DNA from 2 places in the Marinobacter nauticus ATCC 49840 genome. Region 2 is predicted to be linked to the other one. Evidence: riboswitches for the same ligand, from Rfam matches in the RefSeq annotation. Region 2 holds a riboswitch; the other holds the start of a gene.
What was found. A riboswitch is a leader RNA that binds a small molecule or an ion and turns the genes downstream of it on or off. The one in region 2 is predicted to bind thiamine pyrophosphate.
Positions count from the first base shown of each region.

Region 1: linked by a shared signal. The riboswitch ahead of thiB (thiamine ABC transporter substrate binding subunit) and the one ahead of thiC (phosphomethylpyrimidine synthase ThiC) in region 2 are both predicted to bind thiamine pyrophosphate.

Region 1 is NC_017067.1:2,101,390-2,113,212, forward strand. It holds gene MARHY_RS09765 (putative RNA methyltransferase) at 1-130, opposite strand, end outside; gene MARHY_RS09770 (putative bifunctional diguanylate cyclase/phosphodiesterase) at 281-2,008, shown strand; tRNA gene MARHY_RS09775 (tRNA-Cys) at 2,247-2,320, opposite strand; tRNA gene MARHY_RS09780 (tRNA-Gly) at 2,378-2,453, opposite strand; gene MARHY_RS09785 (murein L,D-transpeptidase catalytic domain family protein) at 2,582-3,325, opposite strand; TPP riboswitch at 3,490-3,581, shown strand; gene thiB (thiamine ABC transporter substrate binding subunit) at 3,630-4,634, shown strand; gene MARHY_RS09795 (ABC transporter permease subunit) at 4,639-6,306, shown strand; gene MARHY_RS09800 (thiamine ABC transporter ATP-binding protein) at 6,299-6,913, shown strand; gene MARHY_RS09805 (ABC transporter permease) at 6,950-8,098, shown strand; gene MARHY_RS09810 (ABC transporter ATP-binding protein) at 8,102-8,896, shown strand; gene MARHY_RS09815 (MlaD family protein) at 8,896-9,834, shown strand; gene MARHY_RS09820 (ABC-type transport auxiliary lipoprotein family protein) at 9,831-10,439, shown strand; gene pgsA (CDP-diacylglycerol--glycerol-3-phosphate 3-phosphatidyltransferase) at 10,436-10,990, opposite strand; gene uvrC (excinuclease ABC subunit UvrC) at 10,998-11,823, opposite strand, start outside.
Region 2 is NC_017067.1:692,175-703,997, reverse strand. It holds gene cpdA (3',5'-cyclic-AMP phosphodiesterase) at 1-589, opposite strand, end outside; gene MARHY_RS03240 (DUF1249 domain-containing protein) at 800-1,285, opposite strand; gene MARHY_RS03235 (NUDIX domain-containing protein) at 1,282-1,902, opposite strand; gene thiC (phosphomethylpyrimidine synthase ThiC) at 2,017-3,894, opposite strand; TPP riboswitch at 3,978-4,091, opposite strand; gene MARHY_RS03225 (TolC family outer membrane protein) at 4,278-5,639, shown strand; gene waaA (lipid IV(A) 3-deoxy-D-manno-octulosonic acid transferase) at 5,683-6,936, opposite strand; gene lpxL (LpxL/LpxP family Kdo(2)-lipid IV(A) lauroyl/palmitoleoyl acyltransferase) at 7,039-8,001, shown strand; gene MARHY_RS03210 (mitochondrial fission ELM1 family protein) at 8,005-8,973, shown strand; gene MARHY_RS03205 (glycosyltransferase family 4 protein) at 8,970-10,088, shown strand; gene MARHY_RS03200 (glycosyltransferase) at 10,085-11,086, shown strand; gene MARHY_RS03195 (YrbL family protein) at 11,079-11,783, shown strand.

The sequences.
Region 1 (11,823 bases), 1.4 Mb from region 2:
GCAAATTTACGTAGCCCTGGCGGGCAATATCGAAGCTATGGCCCTGCGGACAGCGCCAGACTTTGTTTTCCCGCTGTAGCGGATTGCCGTCGAGCGGACAGGCGAAGGATTCAAAGGAAGTGGTGTTCACTGAGCGTCCAAACGTTGGAAATGCCGGCGTATTCTAACAAGGAATATCCCATCAGGCTCGCAAACGGAGGAATGGCTTCCTATTCTTGTTGTGAACGACTGGAAAGCGCATAGATGCGTTCTCACCCAACCGGGAGGAGTCTCGTCCGTCATGGATAAGAAGAAGGACAGATCGTCGTCATCGTCACAATCGGAGCAAAGTGAACAAAAGTTCCATGAGTTGATTGAGAGCCTTCCGATGGTTGCCGTTCAGGGCTACGACCGGAATCGGAGGGTCATCTACTGGAATGAAGCCAGCACAAGACTATACGGGTACTCCAGAAATGAGGCTCAGGGAAAACGGCTGGAGGACCTGATTATTCCGGAAGCCATGCGCGAAGCCGTCATTGAGGCCCACACCAACTGGCTCGATCACAACATCAGCATTCCCGCAGAAGAACTGGCACTGAAACACAAGGATGGCCACCTGGTTCCCGTTTACTCCAGTCATGTCATGATCAAACAGGATACCGGCGAGTGCGAAATGTTCTGTATCGACATCAGCCTGGAAGAACAAACGCAAGCCAAGGCAGAACTGGTTCGCCGCGCCAGTTTTGATGATCTTACCGGGTTACCCAACCGACGCCTGATGGAGTCTGAACTTGAAAGCCGGCTGGCCGAGGCAGATCGTTGCAATCGCGAAGTTGCGGTGATCTTCATGGATCTGGACAACTTCAAACTGATTAACGATACCCTCGGCCACTATCAGGGCGACTCCCTCCTCAAATCGGTTGCCGACACCTTAAAGCAGGAATTGCGACACAGCGATCTGCTCTGCCGTTTCGGAGGAGACGAATTCGTTCTGTTACTGTTCGATTTCCATGGCCCTGAAGGCATTCATGAATTACTTCAACGGCTGGTCAAGGCACTCGAAAGCAAGGTGCAGCTTCACGGTGATTGCTATCAGGTATCGGCAAGTTTTGGCGTCAGCCTGTACCCACACAATGGCGGCACCGCAGCGGAACTCATGGGCAACGCAGACGCGGCCATGTACCGCGCCAAGGAGATCGGAAAGAATACGGTCTGCTTCTACACCTCTGATATCAACGACCGGCTCGTCAAATACCAACAGATTACCGCCCTGCTCCGACAAGCCCTGACGAATGGCGGATTGGAACTTTACTACCAGCCACAGATAGATCTGAGAACTGGCGGGACCACCTCATGCGAGGCGCTGTTGCGGTGTTTCGACAAGGCATCAAACCTTGTCTCTCCGGCGACATTTATCCCGGTCGCTGAAAAATCCGGACTTATAAACCGTATCGGTGACTGGGTGATCGATGCCGCATGCAAACAGCTCAAAGCCTGGCAGGGAACTGAGCTCGCGGGCGTACGCATTGACGTCAATCTGTCCGGTCGCCAACTGACCAATCCACACCTGGCTGACCAGATCCTGGAAACCATCGAACACTATGGTTTGAAACCTGAGCAACTCGGGGTAGAACTCACGGAAAACGAGGTGTTTGGCAGCGAAGAAGACCAAACCAGGCAACTGGAGCGCCTCAAGGCTGCCGGGCTCCATATATCCATTGACGACTTCGGCACCGGATACTCCTCCCTGGTTTATCTTCGGAAGCTGCCAGTATGCAGCATCAAGATCGATCGAAGCTTCCTTCACTATGCCATGGAAAACGAAAGCGACATGGCCATCATGAAAGCCATGGTTACGGTCGGCCAGAGTCTTGGGTTGAGCATACTTGTAGAAGGTGTAGAGACGGAACAACAGGCAAAGCTGATACGGGATCTCGGATGCGATTTCGCCCAGGGCTTTCTTTACGCCAAACCGATGCCGGCGAAAGCGGCAGAGGCATTTATGAAGCCCCTGGCTTCACGCAGTTAATGAGCAACAAACTTAGCCTGGCGTCCTTGAGGTCAGCCCCTTTGAAGGGATAGGTTTAACACCACCGGAGTATTCTCAGGCATATAACGTTCGTTGCAGGTACTGGCATTAATGAGACGGGTTTCGCCCTGCAGGTACTCACCATAGCCCTCATGAATATGCCCGAAGACATGAGCCTTCAGTATCAGCCGAGGACTACTGCCCAAGATCACAAGCCTTTGATATAAGGGGGTAAAAATGGAGGCGCGGGTCGGAATCGAACCGGCGTACACGGAGTTGCAGTCCGCTGCATAACCACTCTGCCACCGCGCCGGGGAAGCCTGGATTCTGGCTTTTGCTCTCAGGAGGCATTGAGAGACTTGGAGAAATTGGAGCGGGAAACGAGATTCGAACTCGCGACCCCAACCTTGGCAAGGTTGTGCTCTACCAACTGAGCTATTCCCGCTCTAATGTTTCAGAAGCATTGCCTCGTCAACGGCTGCGTATTCTACGGATTCCGCCTTCGCCGTCAACACCTTTTTTTCAACTTTCTGTTTTTACTGAAAATCTGCACAAAGTTTAGCCAGCAACGATTCAGGATCGATCTCCAGCCACCGCTGTGGTATTTCGCGCACGGGCCAGCTGCCCGCCGGAATCGCAGTTCAGGTAACTGGAGGACTGGAGCCACTCCTGGTCAGGATAGTATTTAAACACCAGCTGTCCGCCCTTGAGCTCGTCTACCACGGTTTTGATGATTTGATTGTCTACTGCCGGGCAGCCGTGACTACGGCCGATTCTGCCGTACTTTGTTACCCAGCTGTCCTGAACGTAGTCTGCACCATGGATAACAATTGCCCGCTGACGAGCAAGATCATTGAACCCTGGTTCCAGTCCGTCAAGGCGCAACGAATAGCCATGGGAACCCCGATAGGATTCGGCGGCTTTGAACAGGCCGATACTGGACTGGTGACTGCCCTCGATATTGGAAAATGCGGTTGCCTCAGCATTACCGGAGTTTTTACCGTGAGCCACGAGGTCACGAAGGATTAATTCTCCTTCGTTCAGATCGAACAGCCACAGTCTTTCTTTCGAGGACGGCAAAGAGAAGTCGATCACAGCCAGCCGCTCTGGCATGGCTGTGCCATTGCTGATGGCACAACGGGTTGCCTTGAGTGCAGCTTCGAGAACCTGCGGGCTGAGCTTGGGAGCCGCGGAGGCCAAACGTCCAAACATATCATCGTTCGCGGTTTGGGCGTGGCCTGCGGCCGACAACCCAAGGGTAAAAAGCGCGCCTGCAACCAGGGCAGAAATCTTTCGTCGTTTGTGATGCTTTGGCATCAAACTTACCTCTCAACCAGATAGAAGCTGCATAAATCCGCAGATCAAAAAATGCCCCATTCTATCAATAAAAAATGAGACACCCGTCATCGCCGTACAAAAAATAAACAAGCAGTAATCAAACATACGAATTCCGGGGTGTGGCTCCGGCGTGATAGCATTGACTCAACTCAACGGGGTGCCTGGAAGGGCTGAGACCATACCCGCGGAACCTGACCCGGTTAATACCGGCGTAGGGATTGAGTCACCACCTTTCGTGGTGTTCGCGGCATGGCACCCCCGCTACTGAACAAGGTGCCAATGTATGATTTCACGCTTGATTCCCGCGTTGTTCGCCGTGTCGCTGCCGCTGATGGTTGCCGCCGATGAACCGACCGCCCTGAATGTGTATACCCATCCCTCCTTTGCCGCCGAATGGGGCCCGGGGCCCGCGGTTAAAGAGGCGTTTGAAGCCCAATGCGGGTGCTCCCTGAACTACACCGTATTGGACAGCGGCGGAGACATTCTGCAAAGGCTCCGGCTGGAAGGAAGCTCCACTCCGGCAGATGTGGTTCTGGGGCTGGATACCGGCACCATGGAGACCGCTCGGCAAACCGGCCTTCTGGGCCGCCACGGTCAATCACTGGAACGCCTGGCATTGCCTGTTAACTGGGACGACGACACTTTCGTGCCCTACGACTGGGGCTATTTTGCCTTTGTCTACGATACCGAGCAGTTGTCGGAGCCGCCCTCAAGCCTTGAAGAACTGGTCAACGCGCCAGAGGATCTCAAGATCATTATTCAGGACCCGCGCACCAGCACCCCGGGACTCGGCCTGTTGCTCTGGATGCATGCCGTCTATGGTGATGAAGCGCCCGCAAAGTGGCAGCAGCTCAGCGACAAGATTCTCGCAACCACCCAAAGCTGGAGTGACGGTTATTTCTCGCTATTCATGAATGGCGAAGCGCCTATGATCCTCTCTTACAGCACCTCTCCTGCGTATCACATGGCTATCGACAAAACTGACCGTTATCAGGCGGCGCGTTTCAATGAAGGACATTACCTGCAGGTCGAAGTCGCCGCCCTGGTGGAAAGCTCCGATAACAAGACACTTGCCAGAGAGTTTCTGGACTTCATGCTGACCGCGAACTTCCAGCGTCATATTCCACTGAAGAATGTGATGTATCCGGCCGTTGATCTTGGGGATGAATTGCCAGAGGTTTTCGACAAGCTGATTACACCATCCGAAGCCCTGTATATAAACCCCGCGAAAGTTGCCACCATCCGCCGACAGTTGGTGAACGACTGGCTTGATGCACTGACCGACTGATGTGATGCCAACACACGCGAGTGCCGCCCCCTTCAGCCATCCTGGCTGGCAAATCTGGCCCGGCCTGTTACTCGGCACCGGGCTATTGCTGCTCGTGGCACTTGGCTTGGGGAGCATACTACAGGAGGCCGGTGAGCTGGATCCGGGGCGCACGCTAGCAAGCTCCTATTTCCAGAGCGTGGTCCGATTTACCCTTTGGCAGGCCTTTTTATCTGTCCTGTTAAGCCTGGCGCTGGCGCTCCCGGTGGCGACCGCCCTCGCCCGCTACAAAGGCTTCCCTGGTCGCACATTGATTCTGCGGCTGATGGAGTTGAGTCTGGTTTTACCCACTATCGTGGCAGTCTCAGGCATCATAGCGGTGTTTGGTCGGCAGGGCTGGTTCACCGGCCTGCTCAATATCTGGCTTCCTGGAAATGGTTGGAATCTTTATGGGCTGAACGGCATTCTGCTCGCCCACGTGTTCTTCAATGCGCCACTGGCGGCCCGAATCCTGTTGCAGGCTCTGGATTCCATACCCGCGCCACGAATGAGAACAGCTTCTCAGCTTGGGCTCGGCGGCTGGTGGCTGTGGCGTGCGGTACACTGGCCCGCCATCAAACCGGTACTGCCCGGCGTGGCGGCACTGGTGTTCACGCTGTGCTTCACCAGTTTTGCCATCATCATGACGCTGGGCGGAGGGCCAGGAACAACGACCCTGGAAGTCGCCATCTACCAGGCCCTGCGCTTTGAATTCGATTTCGCCCGTGCCGCACTGTTTGCCATTCTGCAGCTGTTGATCTGTGGCAGCCTCTGGTGGCTGGTTTTCCGGAAACGCCTGGACACCGCGGTACTGCCAAACCGACGGCTATCGCGTCAGGTCCCTCTGTTCGCACGGCGCTGGCAAGGGTTTTCAGCAAGTCTGCTCCTGGCGATTTTCACGGCCTTTCTGGTCGCGCCACTACTGGCTATTATTCTGCGCGGTTTACCGGCCTTGTGGCCAACGGCGGATGCTACTTCTATTTATCAACAGCTATTGCCGGCCACCGCTCGCAGCCTGTTAATCGCCATTCCAGCCGGGCTCGGTTCGGTGGTCGTTGCCTTGCTAACCCTGGCGGCAACCAACAGGGCTCGTCTGCGCTGGCTGGCCATAGTGCCGGCCGTCACTGGCTATCTCCCATTGATCGTACCGCCTCTGGTACTGGGGACCGGGCTTTTTATTCTGTTAAGGCCGCAATTGGGGAACACCATGCAGGGCTGGTTCCTGGTGGCACTGATCAACGGGCTGATGGCCGTGCCGTTTGTGCTACAGATACTGCGCGGACCTCTCGCAAGCCTGGACTCCGGATCACTCAAACAGGCAGACCAACTGGGCCTCCTGGGCTGGTATCGATGGCGATGGCTGTATTGGCCGTATCTGCGCCGTCCAGTTGCTCTGGCCCTGGCGTATGGTGTGGCATTATCTCTGGGTGACTTCGGTGTTATCGCCCTGTTCGGCAGTCCCGGCAAACCCACTCTCCCCGTTTTGCTATATCAGCAACTGGGTAGTTACCGCTTAGGGGAGGCCGCAGGTACCGGACTCTGGCTGTTGGGGCTACTGATACTGATTTTTGTATCGCTCTCCCGTGTTCCCGGCATTAAGTCCAGAACAACTTCCGCTGCGAGCCAACCACTGCCGGAGCCTGAACATGCTTGAGATCAAAGATCTGGCCTTCGAGTATGGCCCTGACGGCCATCTCTGGCGATTCGATTTTTCCGTGCCTGCTGGTGAATGTCTGGCCATCCAGGGCCCCAGCGGTTCCGGCAAATCAACCCTGCTCAGTCTGGTTGCAGGTTTTCTCCCGCCAGCCAGCGGCCGGATTCTCTGGCAGGACAAGCCGATCCACTTGCTAAAACCCTGGCAGCGCCCGGTAACGAGCGTGTTCCAGGAACACAACCTGTTCGAGCACCTGGATGTCTTTACCAATATTGGCCTTGGCATTCAACCCGGTCTCAAGCTGGATGAATCTCAACGCCACGCCATTGAAACCGGGCTGGAACGCACCGGGTTAGCAGGTTTCGGTCCCAGAATGCCTGGCGAGCTTTCCGGTGGCCAACGCCAGCGCGTTGCCTTGCTGCGAGCCATCCTGCGGCGCCAACCATTGCTCTTGCTGGATGAGCCGATGACGGGCCTGGACACCGAAACCCGGAAGATTCTGTACGCCATGCTGCTAGAAGAGAAAGCCCGGGGCATCACCATGCTACTGGCCAGTCACGATGAAGAAGAACGCAGAATACTGGCAGACAGCCACTGGAATCTTTAAGCTTTCAGAGAACTCAAACAGGGACTCCGTGACTCCGTGGCAAATGAACCAGGCCTATCTCAGCCACTTGGCGCCCACACTCCCGGTAACGCCGACTTCGGTGGCCATACGCTGAAGTTTTCCGGCGACTGGACTCTGTCCCACTATTCCGCCCTGAATCGGCAAACAACTGCCCTGAAACCTCGCGCAGCAGGCTGCAATCCGGATTTTTCCGGCCTGGGCCGCCTGGACACCGCCGGCGCCTCGTTGATGGTGAAATTGCTTGGCAGCGACGCTCTGATCAGCGCTCTGCAACGAGCTGAATTACCGGATGAACAGCGTGCCCTGATACAGGCGGTTGCTGAAGCCATGAACCAGCCGTCGGCGGCGGTCGCAACCGTTAACCCGGTCGTGGCGTTCCTGGCGGAGATCGGGAAGAAGGTGACCACACTGGGGCAACTTGTCTGGTTGCTGGCCGGGTTTATTGGCCAGACGCTGGGCACGCTGTTCTACATCCTGCCCCGGCCTACTCGCTGGCGTATAACACCCTTTGTGGCGGCACTACACGACACCGGCCTGAACGCCCTGCCCATTGTTGCCCTGCTTACCTTTCTGGTTGGCGCCGTGGTTGCGTTTCTTGGCGCGACAGTTCTTGAAGACTTTGGCGCGACCATTTACACAGTGGATCTGGTGGCGTTCTCGTTCCTGCGGGAGTTCGGCGTACTTCTGGCAGCCATCCTGCTGGCCGGCCGAACCGCCAGTGCCTTCACCGCACAGATTGGCGCTATGAAAGTCAATGAAGAACTCGACGCTATTCGCACCCTGGGGCTCAATCCGGTGGAACTGCTGGTCGTTCCCCGGGTTTTGGCGATGATGTTCAGCCTACCCATTCTCACGTTTATCGGCATGATCTCGGGCATGGTCGGTGGGGCTGTGGTCTGCGCGGTGGCTCTGGACATTCCGCCCAGCCAGTTCATTGCCATTGTCGAACGGGATATTGCCCTGAAGCACTTCCTGGTCGGCCTTGGCAAGGCGCCGGTGTTCGCATTTCTGATCGCCGTCATTGGTTGCCTGGAAGGCTTCAAAGTGGCCGGCAGTGCTCAGTCTGTCGGGGAACACACCACCTCCAGCGTGGTGCAGTCTATCTTTATGGTGATACTGCTGGATTCCGTGGCAGCGCTGTTTTTCATGGAAATGGGTTGGTAAGGCATGGCGGATCATCCGGTCATACAGGTACGCGCACTCGACAACCGGTTCGGCAGCCACATCGTTCATGAGAGACTCGATCTGGATCTGTATCCCCGGGAGATTCTGGGTGTGGTCGGAGGTTCCGGCACCGGCAAGTCCGTTCTTTTGCGCAGTATAGTTGGCCTGAATCCACCGTCCGGCGGGCATATCACCGTTTTTGGTGAAGATTTGACGGAACTATCCGCCACCGAACGATCTCGCTATGAGCAACGTTTCGGGGTTCTGTTTCAGGGCGGTGCCTTGTTCACCTCACTGAACCTTGAGCAGAACATCGCGCTGCCGCTGATTGAACACGCCCGGCTGTCGCGGGCCGAAGCGGAGGAACTGGCCCGAATGAAACTGGCCTTGACCGGCCTGCCACCAGAAGCCGCCACGAAATACCCGGCCGAACTCTCCGGCGGTATGGTCAAGCGGGCGGCCCTGGCCCGGGCGCTGGCGCTGGACCCGGAAATCCTGTTTCTGGATGAACCAACCGCCGGTCTGGACCCGATCGGCGCTGCCGCCTTTGATGAGCTGATCGTCACCCTTCGCAACGCACTGGGCCTTACGGTGTTTCTTGTTACCCACGATCTGGATACCCTGTACACCACCTGTGACCGTGTTGCGGTTCTGTCTCAACGCAGGGTGCTGGTTGCCGATACTCTGGAAAAGGTGGCACAAACCGACGATCGCTGGATTCAGGACTACTTCCATGGCCCCCGTGGCCGCGCGGCGATTACAGCCCACAACAGGCTAACCAAACAGGAGCCCGGTTAATGGAGCCCAAGGCCCATCACGTTATTATCGGATTCTTCACGCTTGCGGCAGTCAGCGCTGCCTTGCTGTTTGCCCTGTGGCTTGGAAAATCATCTACCGACACCAACTGGGCCTATTACCGGATCGGGTTTGATCACCCGGTTGGCGGGCTGGCCAAGGGTAACCCGGTCCTCTATACCGGCGTCCCGGTGGGCGACGTGCTGGATCTTACCCTGGCGCCGGACAACCCCGCCCATGTGCGGGTACTGGTGAGGGTGAACCAGGATATTCCGGTACGGGAGAATACCCGCGCGGGCCTGGTCCTGGCCAACATAACCGGCAGCATGAGCATACAGTTTACCGGAGGCACACCAGACAGCCCCATTCTGGAAGGCCACAAAGACAATCCACCGCTGATAGCCGCCGAGCCTTCGGCCTTCAGTAACCTGCTGACCAACGGCGAGGCCATGCTCGGCAAAGCAGAGCAGTTGCTGGAGAATGCCAACCGACTAATGTCCGAAGACAACCTGAGCAACATTGCCGAAATTCTTCAAAACACCCGCGAGGCCAGTGAATCCATGCTGGCGAGCCGGGACGAGCTTGAGGCGCTGATGACCCGGTTCGATGACGCCGGCATCCGTGCCGAAGAAGCTGCCATCAAGGTGTCTGCCGCAGCAGACAGGTCCCGAGAGGTACTGGATGAGCGGGTGGAACCGGTTCTCCTGGCCATGTCCAGGGCGCTGACCACCCTTCAACCTACCCTGGATCGACTGGACACCCTCACCGGCGACAACGAACTGGCGCTGGACGCCGGGCTTCAGGGTCTGGGAGAAATAACCCCTGCATTGCGGGAGCTGCGTAGCACCTTGCGCAACCTGAACTCATTTACCCGCAGGCTGGAACAGGACCCCACCGGAACCTTGTGGGGCGGCACCGGCATCAAGGAGTACGAACAATGAAAGTGCTATCCGCTCTCGCCTTGGGCCTGGTTCTGGCTGGCTGCACGGTCTTCCCGGTGCCCGAGTCCCCTCGCCTGATGGAGCTGGCACCAGCGAGCGACTTGCCAGCATTTGACCAGTCGCTGCCGGCCAGCCTTCGGGTAGATACGCCACTGGCTTCTGACCCGCTGGACAGCGCTCGTATTCTGATTAAACCATCGGCATACGAATACCGGGCCCTGGCAGGCGCCCGATGGCGAGAGAGTATTCCCGTGGTCGTTCGCGATCACCTGTTGGAAACCTTCCGGGCAAGCGGCGCGTTCGCGAATGTGATGACCGACACCAGCCCCGCAACGTCGCAGTTAACCCTGGTCTCCGAGCTGACTGGATTTCAGGCTGAAAACGGTGAGAACGGCACCCGGGTGGTGATCAGGCAACATCAGCAACTCATGGATAATCGCACCAGACGGAGCTTGTGTGTGAGGAGTTATGAAGCCAGGGCGAACGCAAAAAGCACCGAGCTGGGGGAGTTGATGAAAGCCTTCAGTAACGCCAGTGCACATTCATCCGTGACCACCGTCACCTGGGCACATCAGTGTGTGGCCCAGGAACCTCCAGCCAATTAACCTGCCTCTTTCGGAAACAGGTCAGCCCAGGCGGCGCGAAGGTAAAGAATCATGGACCACAGAGTCAGCACTGCTGCGATGTATAGCAGACCGATGGCCACATAAGCCCAGAAATTACCCGGCGGAAACGCCAGCAATCCGACAATGGCCGCCATCTGAGCGGTGGTCTTGATCTTACCAATATAGGACACGGCAACACTGGCCCGGCTGCCCATTTCGGCCATCCATTCACGCAACGCCGAGATCACAATCTCGCGACCGATAATCACGGTGGCGGGAATAGTCAGTAGTACCGCCGAATACTCTTCAATCAAGACGGCCAGCGCCACTGCCACCATGAGTTTGTCGGCCACCGGATCCAGGAAAGCGCCGAACGGCGTGCTCTGGTTCAATTTGCGGGCCAGGTACCCGTCCAGCCAGTCCGTCAGACCTGCCAGAGCAAATAGGATGGCGCTGACCAGGTAACTCCATTGCATGGGCAGGTAAAAGATCACCACGAATACCGGAATCATCACGATACGGGACATGGTCAGTATGTTCGGTAAATTCATGGTGTTCCTATTGGTCATGCAATGCTGCGTAAATGGTCTCTGCCAATGATTTGCTGATGCCCTGCACTTTGGCCATTTCATCAACACTGGCTTTTCTGAGTTCCTGGATGCCACCGAAATAGCGAATCAGTTCGCGCCGGCGCTTCGGCCCAACCCCTTCGATACCTTCCAGGGTCGACTGGCGCCGCTTTTTATCTCGCCCGGCCCGGTGTCCGGATATGGCAAAGCGATGGGATTCATCCCGAATATGCTGTATCAGGTGCAGCGCCGGAGAATCCGCCGGTACTCGGAATACGGCCCCAGTTAAGGCGTCAATCAGCTGCTCCATCCCTGCGCGCCGGGTCACACCCTTGGCGACACCAATCATAGGGATATCGGAAATTCCAAGCTCTTCAAACACTTCACGAGCAATATTCAACTGGCCCTTACCACCGTCGATAAACACCAGATCTGGCCGCTTGCCCTCGCCGTTCACCATCCGCCGGTAACGCCGGGTGAGTACCTGTCGCATAGCGGCATAGTCATCGCCGGCGGTTATGTCCTGGATGTTATACAACCGGTAATCGCTTTTCAGTGGCCCATTCTCGTCGAAAACCACACAGGATGCGACGGTATTTTCCCCATGACTGTGGCTGATATCGAAGCATTCCATACGGGAAGGTGTTTCCGTCAGCTCCAGCAGGTCGCGCAGGGCCAGCAATCGACGATACACGGTTTCTTTGCTGGCGAGGTGTGTCAGCAGGGTTTGCCGGGCGTTGGTCATCGCCAGCTCCAGCCAGCGCCGACGCTCGCCCCGCACATTGCCGCGGATGCGGGTTTCCCGGCGCGCCGCT
Region 2 (11,823 bases):
TATGGCCCCACAGCACTACCCGAACCTGCGGATGCCGGTCAATCACTTGCCAGAAGGCGTCCCGGTTTTTGAGCCCGATTTTTTCCATCCAGTCTGAACCGATATCCACCGGGTGGTGGTGCAGACTAACCACAGCAGGCATCTCTGGTTGCTCGGACAAAGCCCTGTCGAGAAAACTCAGCTCATCGGCCGAAAGCTCTCCATACACCTTGCTGTGTACCGAGGAATCGAGCATGACAAACTGCCAGCCGCCCTGGACCCATTGTTTCTGATCAGAGCCGGACTCCGCCGCAATGGAAGACAAGAGCGCGGAATCGTCATGATTGCCAGCAATCCAGAGCGAGGGGCAATCAAACGCCTTCAGTTGTTCAGCGAAATAGCGATACGCCTCCGGCGACGCATCCTGGGTGAGGTCTCCGGTGGCAAGAATCAGGTCGGGCTGGCCGTGATTGCGAAGCACTTCGTCAATCACCGCCGCCAGGCTGTCACGGGTGTTGACTCCCAGCAAGGCTCCATCCGCAGACGCCATCAGGTGCGGATCGGTAAGCTGCAACACATTGAGTGGGCGCGCCGTTGTGGGTTTGGTCATGCCAGGCCTGTTCTGTTTTCTGCAAGCAGTTGATAATCCAGACAAGTGTACGATGGCTTAGTTCAGATTGATTGTTCACGAATGGAAGGTGGATCACATTCTGACCAGCGGCACGCTATATTTTGCAGTATTTGACAACTCTGCCACAGGTCCGGCAACCGGCTTTATAGACTTTCGGCGAACTGAGAAACCGTTCAGAGATGAGGGTTTTCAATCGATGCCTTCGCCCGCAGACCAGGCTGCATGCTCCATCGGCAGGTGCCCGAAACGCAGGCAATAGTCCAGCCAATCGGCCAGGAAGCCGTTCACCTGAACCTTTTCATCCGGGTGATGCATAAACCGGTTCGGATAGTCATTCACGGGCGCAATCTGTCGTTGCCGGTAGCAGCTGATTACTTCGGCCATGAGGGCATCGTGGTATACGCGCACAGTCATCCGCGGGTTGTTCAGCCATCGGCCGCTGTTGTGGACTTGCTCCAGCAGCAGGGTTTCTGTGAATCTGGCCGTTTGCAGCACTTCAATTCGCACCCGGCCCAGGTACTGGTTCTCCCGGTGCAGTTCGAACTCACATACGGGTTTGCCATCCACCTCAAGCTGGCGCAGCTTGCGCAGGCGCTGATAGTTGCCGTCGCAGAGCGCCCCCAACTGGCGCAGGTCCGGCACATATTGCCTGGGCCGCTTTACCCACTCCGTCATGCTTGCCACTCCCGCCGCAAACGCTCCCGGTTCAATTGCAGCCACTGGATGGCAATAATCGCGGCGGCGTTATTGATGCGGCCATCAGCAATCATGGCAAAGCATTCTTCCGCTGACACCACGTGGCTGAGAATGTCCTCGTGCTCATGTTCCATACCGAAAACACCACCAGCCTCGGCGGTGCTGATCTGACCGCAATACAGGTGGATCATTTCCGTGGTACCGCCGGGGGAAACCAGGTAATCGCAGATTTTGTCCAGGCGACTGAAACTCAGCCCAGCCTCTTCCTGACCTTCTCGCTGGGCCACCTCTTCCGGACTCTCACCATCCTCATTCATGCCAGCAACAAGTTCCAGTAACCAGGGGGACTGGTTACGGTGGAGCGCCCCCAAACGAAACTGCTCCAGAAGTACAACCTCGTCGCGCGCCGGATCGTATGGCAGCACGCAGGTGGCATCACCCCGGATAAACAGTTCCCGGGTAAAGACGGGCATGTCGCGACCATCGAAGCGCGGATGCGTCAGCCAGAGTTTGTCCATTCGGAAGAAGCCCTGGAACACGGTTTCACGTTTTTCGACTTTGACGTCGCTGGCGTTGAACTGGAATGGTTTTGGCATTACTTCACCCGGTTGCGCATTCGGCCTTGAACGATAGCCGGAGCCACGGCGGGGTGCAAGTTAACACCCCGCCAGGCTCGGATTCACGCCATCATGGAACCAAGTGAATGCGGGTCAGATCTTGTCGTAGATCTTGCTGCCCGATTCCACAAACTCCCGTGATTTCGCCTGCATACCGGCATCAATCGCCGACACCTCATCGATACCGTGCTCTGCCGCGTAATCCCGGACCTCCTGGGAGATTTTCATGGAGCAGAACTTGGGGCCACACATGGAGCAGAAATGCGCCACCTTGGCCGATTCCTTGGGAAGGGTTTCGTCGTGGTAGGCGCGGGCAGTATCCGGGTCCAGCCCCAGATTGAACTGGTCTTCCCAGCGGAACTCGAATCGTGCTTTGGACAACGCATTGTCGCGGATCTGGGCACCCGGGTGACCCTTTGCGAGATCTGCAGCATGCGCGGCGATCTTGTAGGTGATAATGCCGGTTTTCACATCGTCCTTGTTGGGCAGTCCAAGGTGTTCCTTTGGCGTGACATAACAAAGCATGGCACAACCATACCAACCGATCATGGCCGCCCCGATGCCAGACGTGATGTGGTCATAGCCCGGTGCAATATCGGTGATCAGCGGTCCGAGCGTATAGAACGGCGCTTCGTCACAGCATTCCAGCTGTTTGTCCATATTCTCCTTGATCAACTGCATCGGCACATGGCCGGGGCCTTCGATCATGCACTGGACGTCGTGCTTCCAGGCAATTTTGGTGAGTTCTCCGAGGGTTTCCAGTTCACCAAACTGGGCGGCATCATTGGCATCGGCAATGGAGCCCGGGCGCAGGCCGTCACCAAGACTGAAGGAGACATCATAGGCCTTCATGATTTCGCAGATGTCTTCAAAGTGCTCGTACAGGAAACTTTCCTTGTGGTGAGCCAGGCACCACTTGGCCATGATGGAACCACCTCGGGACACAATGCCGGTGGTGCGTTTGGCGGTCAGCGGTACGTGGTGCAGGCGCACGCCAGCATGGATGGTGAAGTAATCCACGCCCTGCTCCGCCTGTTCAATCAAGGTGTCGCGGAAGATTTCCCAGGTCAGATCTTCGGCCACGCCGCCGACTTTTTCCAGGGCCTGGTAGATGGGCACGGTGCCGATGGGGACCGGGGAGTTGCGGATGATCCATTCCCGGGTTTCGTGAATGTTCTTTCCGGTGGACAGATCCATGATGGTATCCGCTCCCCAGCGAATGCCCCAGGTGAGTTTTTCCACTTCCTCTTCAATGGAGGAGGTCACTGCCGAGTTGCCAATGTTGCCGTTGATCTTCACCAGGAAGTTGCGACCGATGATCATCGGTTCGATTTCCGGGTGGTTGATGTTGGCTGGAATGATGGCGCGGCCACGGGCCACTTCGTCGCGGACAAATTCCGGGGTAATTTCTTTCGGCAGGTTGGCACCGAATGACTGCCCGGGGTGCTGCTCGGCCAGCAATCCATTCTCTCGGGCTTCCTGCAGCTTCATGTTCTCCCGGATGGCAATGTATTCCATTTCCGGAGTGACAATGCCCCGCCGGGCGTAATGCATTTGGGACACATTGTTGCCGGGTTTGGCACGCAGGGGTTTGCGCTCGTCCATAAACCGGAGCGGATCCAGAGTCGGATCTTTCATACGCCGGCGGGTAAACTCAGAGGTATACCCTTCCAGTTGTTCGACATCGCCGCGTTCGGCAATCCATGCAGCGCGCACCGGCGGCAGCCCCTTGCGCAGATCAATGCTGGCTTCCGGGTCTGAATAGGGCCCGGAGGTGTCGTACACCACCACTGGCGGGTTCTTTTCGCCGCCCATTTCAGTGGGCGTGTCGCCCACAGTAATTTCCCGCATAGGCACGCGCAGATCGGCTCGGCTACCCTGCACGTATATTTTTCGTGAGCTTGGTAATGGTTTGATTGCTGCGGAGTCTACTTGTGCGGAATCGCTCAGGTAGGATGGGATATCCGTCATCGTCTGCTCCCGTGTTTGCTCAGGTGGTCGGGTCGCGTATGACGGAGTTATGCCGAAGGTAATTCGAAACCTACTTCCGGCATGGTTCGTACGGTCTTAATCCCTACGCCGGTATTATCCGGATCAGGTCGCGGGTTCTGCGTTGCAATCTCAGCCGATCACCTGCTTCAGGCGAATCAGCACCCCGTCAAGACGCGATAAATATTCTGTTTTGCTCACAAAATGAGTGAGCTTTTCAAGTGTAGAGACGGGAACGATTATTGTCCATAATGGGCCACCAATACCTTTGGGTCACTATCGGGATAAACCCGCGCTCTACACGTTGACCTGCCGATACCTGTGTCCAGATCACGGATGCCCGGAGATAGTTTTCAGGAGCAATAATGAAGAAACGTTTACTTCCAGGTTTGATCACCCTGCTGGCAGCCCAGCCCGCTTTCTCTCTGGATCTTGTGGAGGCTTATGAGCAGGCACTGTCATATGACTCCGGCATCGCCTCTGCGCTGGCACAGTTTCAGGCCCAGCAAGCCGCCAGCGATGTGAGCAAGAGTACCTTATTGCCGCAGGTTGGTGCGTTTGCCGAAGCCAACCACACGGATTTCGACGCTGAAAACGGCCCGGGAGACAGCTACAAGTCATTCAACTATGGCGTGCAATTGTCGCAACCGGTTTTCCGCGCCGACAACTGGTTCCGCTACGACGCCAGCCAGTTCCAGACCGAAGCCGCCCAGGCCCAGTACAACCTGGCCCAGCAACAACTGATTCTGGATGTTGCAACCGCCTATTTTAATGTCCTGCGCGCTCAGGATACCGTTGCAACAGCTCGCGCGACTGAAGCAGCAATCCAGCGCCAGTATGAACAGGCGCAGGAACGCTTCGACGTCGGCCTGATCGCCATCACCGAGGTGTACGAAGCCCGCGCCAGCTATGACGACAGCAAAAGCCAGCGCATCGCAGCCGACAACCAGCTGAATGTCGCCCGGGAGCAGCTGGCGCGACTGACCGGCGAATACGCCGATGACCTGGAAAACCTGCGCGAGAATTTCCCGCTCGGTCGACCTGAGCCCATGAACCCGAATGCCTGGGAAACAACAGCCCTGGACCAGAACTGGTCCATTCAAGCGGCTTTATCACAACTGAACGCCAGCGAGGCCAATCTTAAAGTTGCCAAATCCGGCCATTTGCCAACACTGGACCTGGTGGCATCCTATGGCGAGTCCGAGCTGGACGGCGCCCGAAACCCTCAGCAGGAAGGAACCCAGGGGGTTATTGGCCTGGAGCTCAACGTGCCTCTCTATATGGGCGGCGGCACCCAGGCCGGCGTGCGCCAACAACGCTCTCTGGTCACCGCTGCAGAGCAGGATCTGAACACCGTCCGTCGCGATGTACAGGTAAACACCCGCAGCCTGTTCCTCACCGTGAACAACAACGTGGAAACGGCATCGGCACTGGAGCAGACCATCATCTCTCGTCGTAGCGCCCTGGATGCCACCCGGGCCGGTTATGACGTTGGTACCCGCAACATCGTGGAAGTTCTGGATGCAGAGCGGGCTTACTACGTCGCCCTGAGGGACTACGCCAATGCGCGGTATGATTACGTGATCAACACTCTGCAACTGAAACAGGCAGCCGGAACCCTGAGCCCTCAGGATCTGGTGGATCTGAACAACTGGCTGAGTGAAGGTGCGCGAGGCATAGAAGCGATGGCAGAGGAAGACCGCACACTGGACAACCCTGCCCGGTAATCCCCAAAAGGCGAGCTCCGGGTATCACCGGCGATACCCGGAGCTACAGACGTTCGATAATCCCTTCGACAACCTTATCCAAGGCACCCCGGTTTTTCTGAACGACGCTTAATGCACGCACTCCGTAGGCCCGGCATTCTTCTTTATCAGTCATCAGCTTACTGAGCGCCGTGGCCAAGGCTTTCGCCCCGTCTATTACCTGCACAGCACCATCCGTCAGCAAGTGTTCGTATATGGTTTCAAAATTGAAAACATGAGGCCCCGAAAAAACCGGTATTCCCCAGGCTGCCGGCTCCAGTGGATTATGCCCACCACGCTCGATCAACGAACCTCCAACAAAGGCGATATCACTGGCACCGTACAGCATCATCAGTTCGCCCATGGTGTCACCCAGATAAACCTGAGCTTCGGCGGGGTCATCACCGGTTGAACGACGGGCAACAGAAAACCCCTCTTTCTCCGCCAGCTCCGCGACAGAGTCAAAGCGATCCGGATGCCTGGGCACAATAATCAGCAAAGCCTCAGGATGTTGCTGAAGTATTCTCTGATGAGCGTCAAGCAATTGCTGGTCTTCTCCGGAGTGCGTGCTGCCGGCAATCCAGACCGGGCGAGCCCCAAGCTCCTCACGCAAGGCACTGGAAGCCGCACGCACATCATCCGGTATATCGACATCAAACTTCACACTGCCAGTAACCTCAACGTGGGAGGCGGCAACGCCAATGCGCCGAAACCGGTCAGCATCCCGGTCGGCCTGCGCCGCCACCCAGGTAATGCTTTTCATGATCGGCGCGGCCAGCCCTTTGACCCGTTCGTAACCACGGGCAGAACGCTCGGACAAGCGCGCATTTATCAGGAAAACCGGAACTCTCCTCCGGCGGCATTGGCGGATCATATTGGGCCAGATTTCAGTTTCGAGAATAACCAGAATCCTGGGATTGATGCGGTCCAGAAAACGCCGGATGGCGCCGGGTGTGTCGTATGGGGCGTAGGCATACGTTACCCTGTCACCAAACATCTTGCGGGCCTGGGCCAACCCGGTGTCGGTCATCGCCGTCATCAAAATAGTGGCCCCCAGATTCCTGGCGAGCAGGCGCCTGACCAACGGGCCTGCCGCAATGGTTTCACCCACAGACACGGCGTGTACCCAGATAACCGGGCCAGAAATTTCGGGCACCCAACCCAAACGGTGTTGCCAGTCGCGCCGAAGGGCGGGCGCTTTACGCCCTTGCCACCACAGCCGGATCAGTATGAACGGCAGCACAAGGCGAATCAGCTGGGAATAGATAAACTGGAACACGCAGGACTCCCGGCAAAACAGTGCGTTATCATAGGGCCAATTTTTCTTTGGACGGGCATCTTGCCCCCCGGAAAACCGTTTGTCGATGCAGGATTCACGATTTTGAAGAAGAAGTACCGCAAACTACCACGAAACACAGACTATTCAGCCTACCGCCATCCACGATGGTGGCCAACCTGGCTTGGCATAGCCGCGATGTGGCTAGTGGCCCAGTTGCCGCTGCGCCTGCAATGGTGGCTGGGCAAGATTGCTGGCCTGCTGGCCTGGCGGCTGGCGAAAAGCCGGCGCCATATTGCCGAAGTGAATATTCGCCTGTGTTTCCCGGAGCTGAACCAGCAGCAACAGGCCGCGCTGGTTCGCAATGCTTTTATCGCCAACGGGATTGGCTTGATGGAGATTGGTGTTGCCTGGTTTCGCGATGCGTCAAAACTCAAAAAGATCACCAGAGTTCACGGTCTCGAACACTTCGAGCAAGCGCTCGAAGAGGGGCATGGCGTATTGTTGCTCGGAGGCCACTACAGCACGCTGGATCTGGGTGGTAGCCTGGCGACGGAGTATATTGAGGCAGACGTCATGCAGCGGGATCACAACAACCCACTGATGAACGCAGTGATGACGCGGGCTCGCGGCCGACGTTACGGTTCGGTGCTGGGCGCACGTGACCTTCGCGGGCTATTTCGCTGCCTGAAGAACAACCGGGCCGTCTGGTACGCCACGGATCAGGACTACGGCCGGAAAGACATCGTTTTCGCGCCCTTCTTCGGGATTCCAACCGGCACCATTACTGCCACATCGCGGATTGCTGAGCGTAGCAAGTGCAAGGTTGTTCCCTTCAGTCATTTCCGCCGGGAAGATGGCCCGGGCTACGACATCTATTTCCACCCTGCCCTGGAGAACTTCCCCAGTGGCGATGATCTTGAGGATGCCACCAGGATCAACGCCATTATCGAGCAGGAAATCCGCAAGGCGCCCGACCAGTATCTTTGGATGCACCGCCGCTTCAAAACCAGACCGAACAGGGATGATCCGGGCTTCTATGGCCGAAAACGGAAGAAGAAGAGGTAACTCTTGAACAGGGACTCCGGCGCCACCGCACCCGTTATCTGGCTGATTACCGACAACAAGGCCGGCCATCGCAACCAGTTACGCGGTTTGGGTAATCGATTGCGCGTCCTCGCCGGCGCGGACCTCCATTGGATAAACGCCACGGATTACCCAACCCCGATGTGGCGAGCACTGACGGGAATTGCGCCGGCTTCGGTGCCAAACCTGCCCGCCCCTGCACTTATAATCGGGGCCGGTTCAGGAACCCACCGGTTATTGCTGGCCTTGCGACGCTATCGCAAGGCAAAAACGCTCGTGCTGATGAAGCCTGGATTCCCCCTCCGTTTGGTCGATGCCGCCATTATTCCGGCCCACGACAAGGTTAAGCCTGCTCGCAACATTCTGATCACAGAGGGGGTAATTAATGCCGTCACGCCCCTGGCCAGGCTCACCAGCAAGCCCGAAGCTCTGGTACTGATCGGAGGACCATCGCAGCACTATGACTGGCATGATGATGCCATTCTTTCGCAGTTGGGCGACCTGATGGCACGCTACCCCGAATGGCGCTGGACCATCACCAACTCCCGGCGCACACCAAAAGCCCTGTCCGACAGCCTCTCGGAGCTTCAGGGCCCCAGGATTTCAGTCGTTGACCACAATCAGACGCACGAGGGCTGGCTGAACCACCAGCTCGCGTCATCAAGAGCCGTCTGGGTAACACCGGATAGCCAGTCCATGGTGTGCGAAGCCGTTACGTCGGGGGTGCCAACCGGCCTTCTGGATCTTAATCCTCGATCGGGAAGCAGGGTAGCCAATGGTGTCGAGCAACTCGCAAAGAAAGGACTGCTGGCGCACTGGGCCGACCACGCATCAATCATGGCCGAACAGCCCGAACGACACGATCGTCTCTGGGAAGCGGACCGGGCCGGCCGCTGGGTAATGCAGATATTCCTGGGCAAGTATCAGAACAAGGACGGGGAGCGGACAAGGTGAGGGTTCTACAAGCGTTACCGGCGCTGCACAGTGGCGGTGTGGAAAGAGGTACTGTTGAATTCGCTGCCGAACTGGTGAAACGAGGCCACGAATCCTTCGTGGTTTCCAACGGCGGCCCGATGGCCGAACAGGTCCGCGGCCAGGGCTCCTCGCATATTCACATGCCGATACACCGAAAAACGCCGGCTTCATTCGGACAGATACTGCCCATGCGCAAGCTGCTGAAGGATCTGAAGCCAGACATCGTTCACGTGCGTTCCCGAATGCCGGCCTGGATTGTTCACCTGGCGTTGAAAACGCTGCCACAATATGAACGCCCGGCCGTAGTTTCGACCTTCCACGGCATGTATTCAGTGACGCCTTACAGCGCCATCATGGCAAAAGCGGATCAGGTCATAGCGGTGTCCAATTGCGTACGAGACTATGTTCTGAAGCACTTTGCTGTGCCGGAACACAAGCTGACGGTGGTCCAGCGTGGCGTAGACATTGAAGCCTTCCGCAACCGAGCCATCAACGAACAATGGCAAAACCACCTCCTCGGGAGGTTTCCTCAACTCGCCGGCAAAAAGATCATCATGATGCCGGGCCGTATCTCTCGCTGGAAAGGCCAGTTGCATTTTCTGGAGGCCATGGCGCGTATCGTACGTCAACGCCCGGATTGTCACGGCATCATCGTTGGCGGCGCAGAACCGGGTAAGGAGCGCTTTCTGCAGGAGCTGGAAAAGGAGCGCAGTCGTTTGCAACTGACTGATAAAGTCACGTTTCTCGGCCAGCGAAACGACATGACCAACCTCTACCTGCTGGCCGAGGTGGTGTGCCACATGTCCACCAAGCCAGAGCCCTTCGGCCGCACAGTCACCGAGGCCCTGGCGTCCGGTACACCGGTGGTGGCGTACAACCGCGGCGGTGCAGCGGAAACCCTGCAAGCCTGTTTCCGGGAAGGGCTGGTAACACCGGACGACACCGGCGCGTTTGCCAGCGCCGTGCTCGGGCTGCTGGACAAACCCAAGCCTGATATATTTCTTCCGGACCGGTTTTTACTGCGGGCGCAGACAGAGTCCACACTCGAGATATACGAAGCAGCAATTCAGACCAGACGGGCGGAGCTCCAGTGAAAGTTCTGCTGATGATGCTATCGCCTCCGTCCGCAAAAGGCGGCATGGAGAAACACTTCGCCGATCTTGCCAACGGACTGGCGGGAGCGGGTGTATCTGTCTACTGCATGTCGGCACCGGAACACCTCGAAGCTCTTGATCCCGGAGTAAACCGGTACCCGGTCAACACCAAAGGGTCCCGTTATTCTCCTACATTGATCTGCTCGATCGTAAAGGCGCTTCGGGCTCAGGAATTCGACCTGGTTCATGCTCAGGGCAGTAAGTCCGCTGCGACAATCCAGCTACTGTCGCCCCTGTTTCCCAAAACCCGTTTCATCGCGACCATTCACAATTTCAAATCCCGATATCCGGCTGCCAATCGGTTTTCAAGGATTATTGCCGTTAGCCACGCATTGGCCAGTGATATTGGCGGAAACGTAACCGTCGTTTATAACGGAATAAACATCGAGCGATGCCCGGAAGCGCCCTTCAACTTCCAGACTTACGATCGCCCCTTGTGGTTGGCTGTCGGCCGATTGGTTCACGCAAAGGGCTTCGATCAACTTATTGATGCCTTCCAGAGCGCAAAAGGCAGCCTGCTGATCGCAGGGGACGGGAAAGAGCACGAGGCACTGCAGGAGAGGATCGAACGGCTAAAGCTTACCAGCAGAGTCAAGCTCATCGGCTATCAGGAAGATATTCCCGGACTGATGCAGTCCGTCGACGGCATTGTAATTTCTTCTCGGCGCGAGGGTTTTTCCTATGTCTGTGCAGAAGCTCTTCTTTCGGGAAAACCAGTAGTCTCAACCGATGTGCCCGTGGCCAATGAGTTGCTCCCACCACAGCACATCTGTCCGACGGGTGACACCGCCGGGCTATCTTCGCTTCTCAACACGCCGATTGCCGAACTGGTGGAGTCTCAGGCTGGAGTACGGGATTTTGCTGCCCGTGAACTGAGCGTCGATTCTATGGTTGCGAACACCTTGCAGGTGTACCGTGAGGTTACACGCCGTGGATAGTGCACATAATCAATACCATCAGGCGGAAGCCAATCTGGATTCACTGTTGCCCTTTGCGCAAGGTGCCAATCGTTTTTGCTTTCAACATCCGGACAATCCGGACCGCTGCCTGAAGGTAATTCGCCCCGGGAGTATCCAGGCAAGGTATCAAAAACAGTCAGTGGTGAAACGGCTTTTGGGAAAAGCCCGGCTCAATGACAACACCCAGGAACTGAGAGCACACCAGCAACCGGCTATAAGACGCCTGATTCAAACAGGTAACGAAGAAAGCCTGTGGAGTCATTTACCAAAGTTCTATGGCCGGGTTGCGACCACCCTGGGGCCAGCGAACGAGAGCGAAATGCTTCGCTGCAAGGACGGCAATATAGCACCGACACTCGAATTCCTGATCCGGGGCGGAGGGCTAACGCCTGAGCTCCTTGAGGCCATTCAGCGGTTTGAGAACTGGCTGACCGCGAACCGCATTCTTACCCGCAATCTACTGCCACACAATCTTGTAGTAACCGATCGTACCGGCCAACCTGAGCTGTTTCTGGTGGACGGCCTGGGGGCTCCTGCTATCCCCCAGGCCCTGGCCTCGGCACCCGGCTGGAGCGAGCGCTATATTGAAAGGAAGGTTCGACGTTTCGAAAAGCGATTAGCCTGGGAGCAGGATAGCCAGGGACATTCCTGGGAAGATTTCCAACGCTTAAGATAAAACCGTGCCTGGCAGCGTGATAAGATATCGACCACTTTTA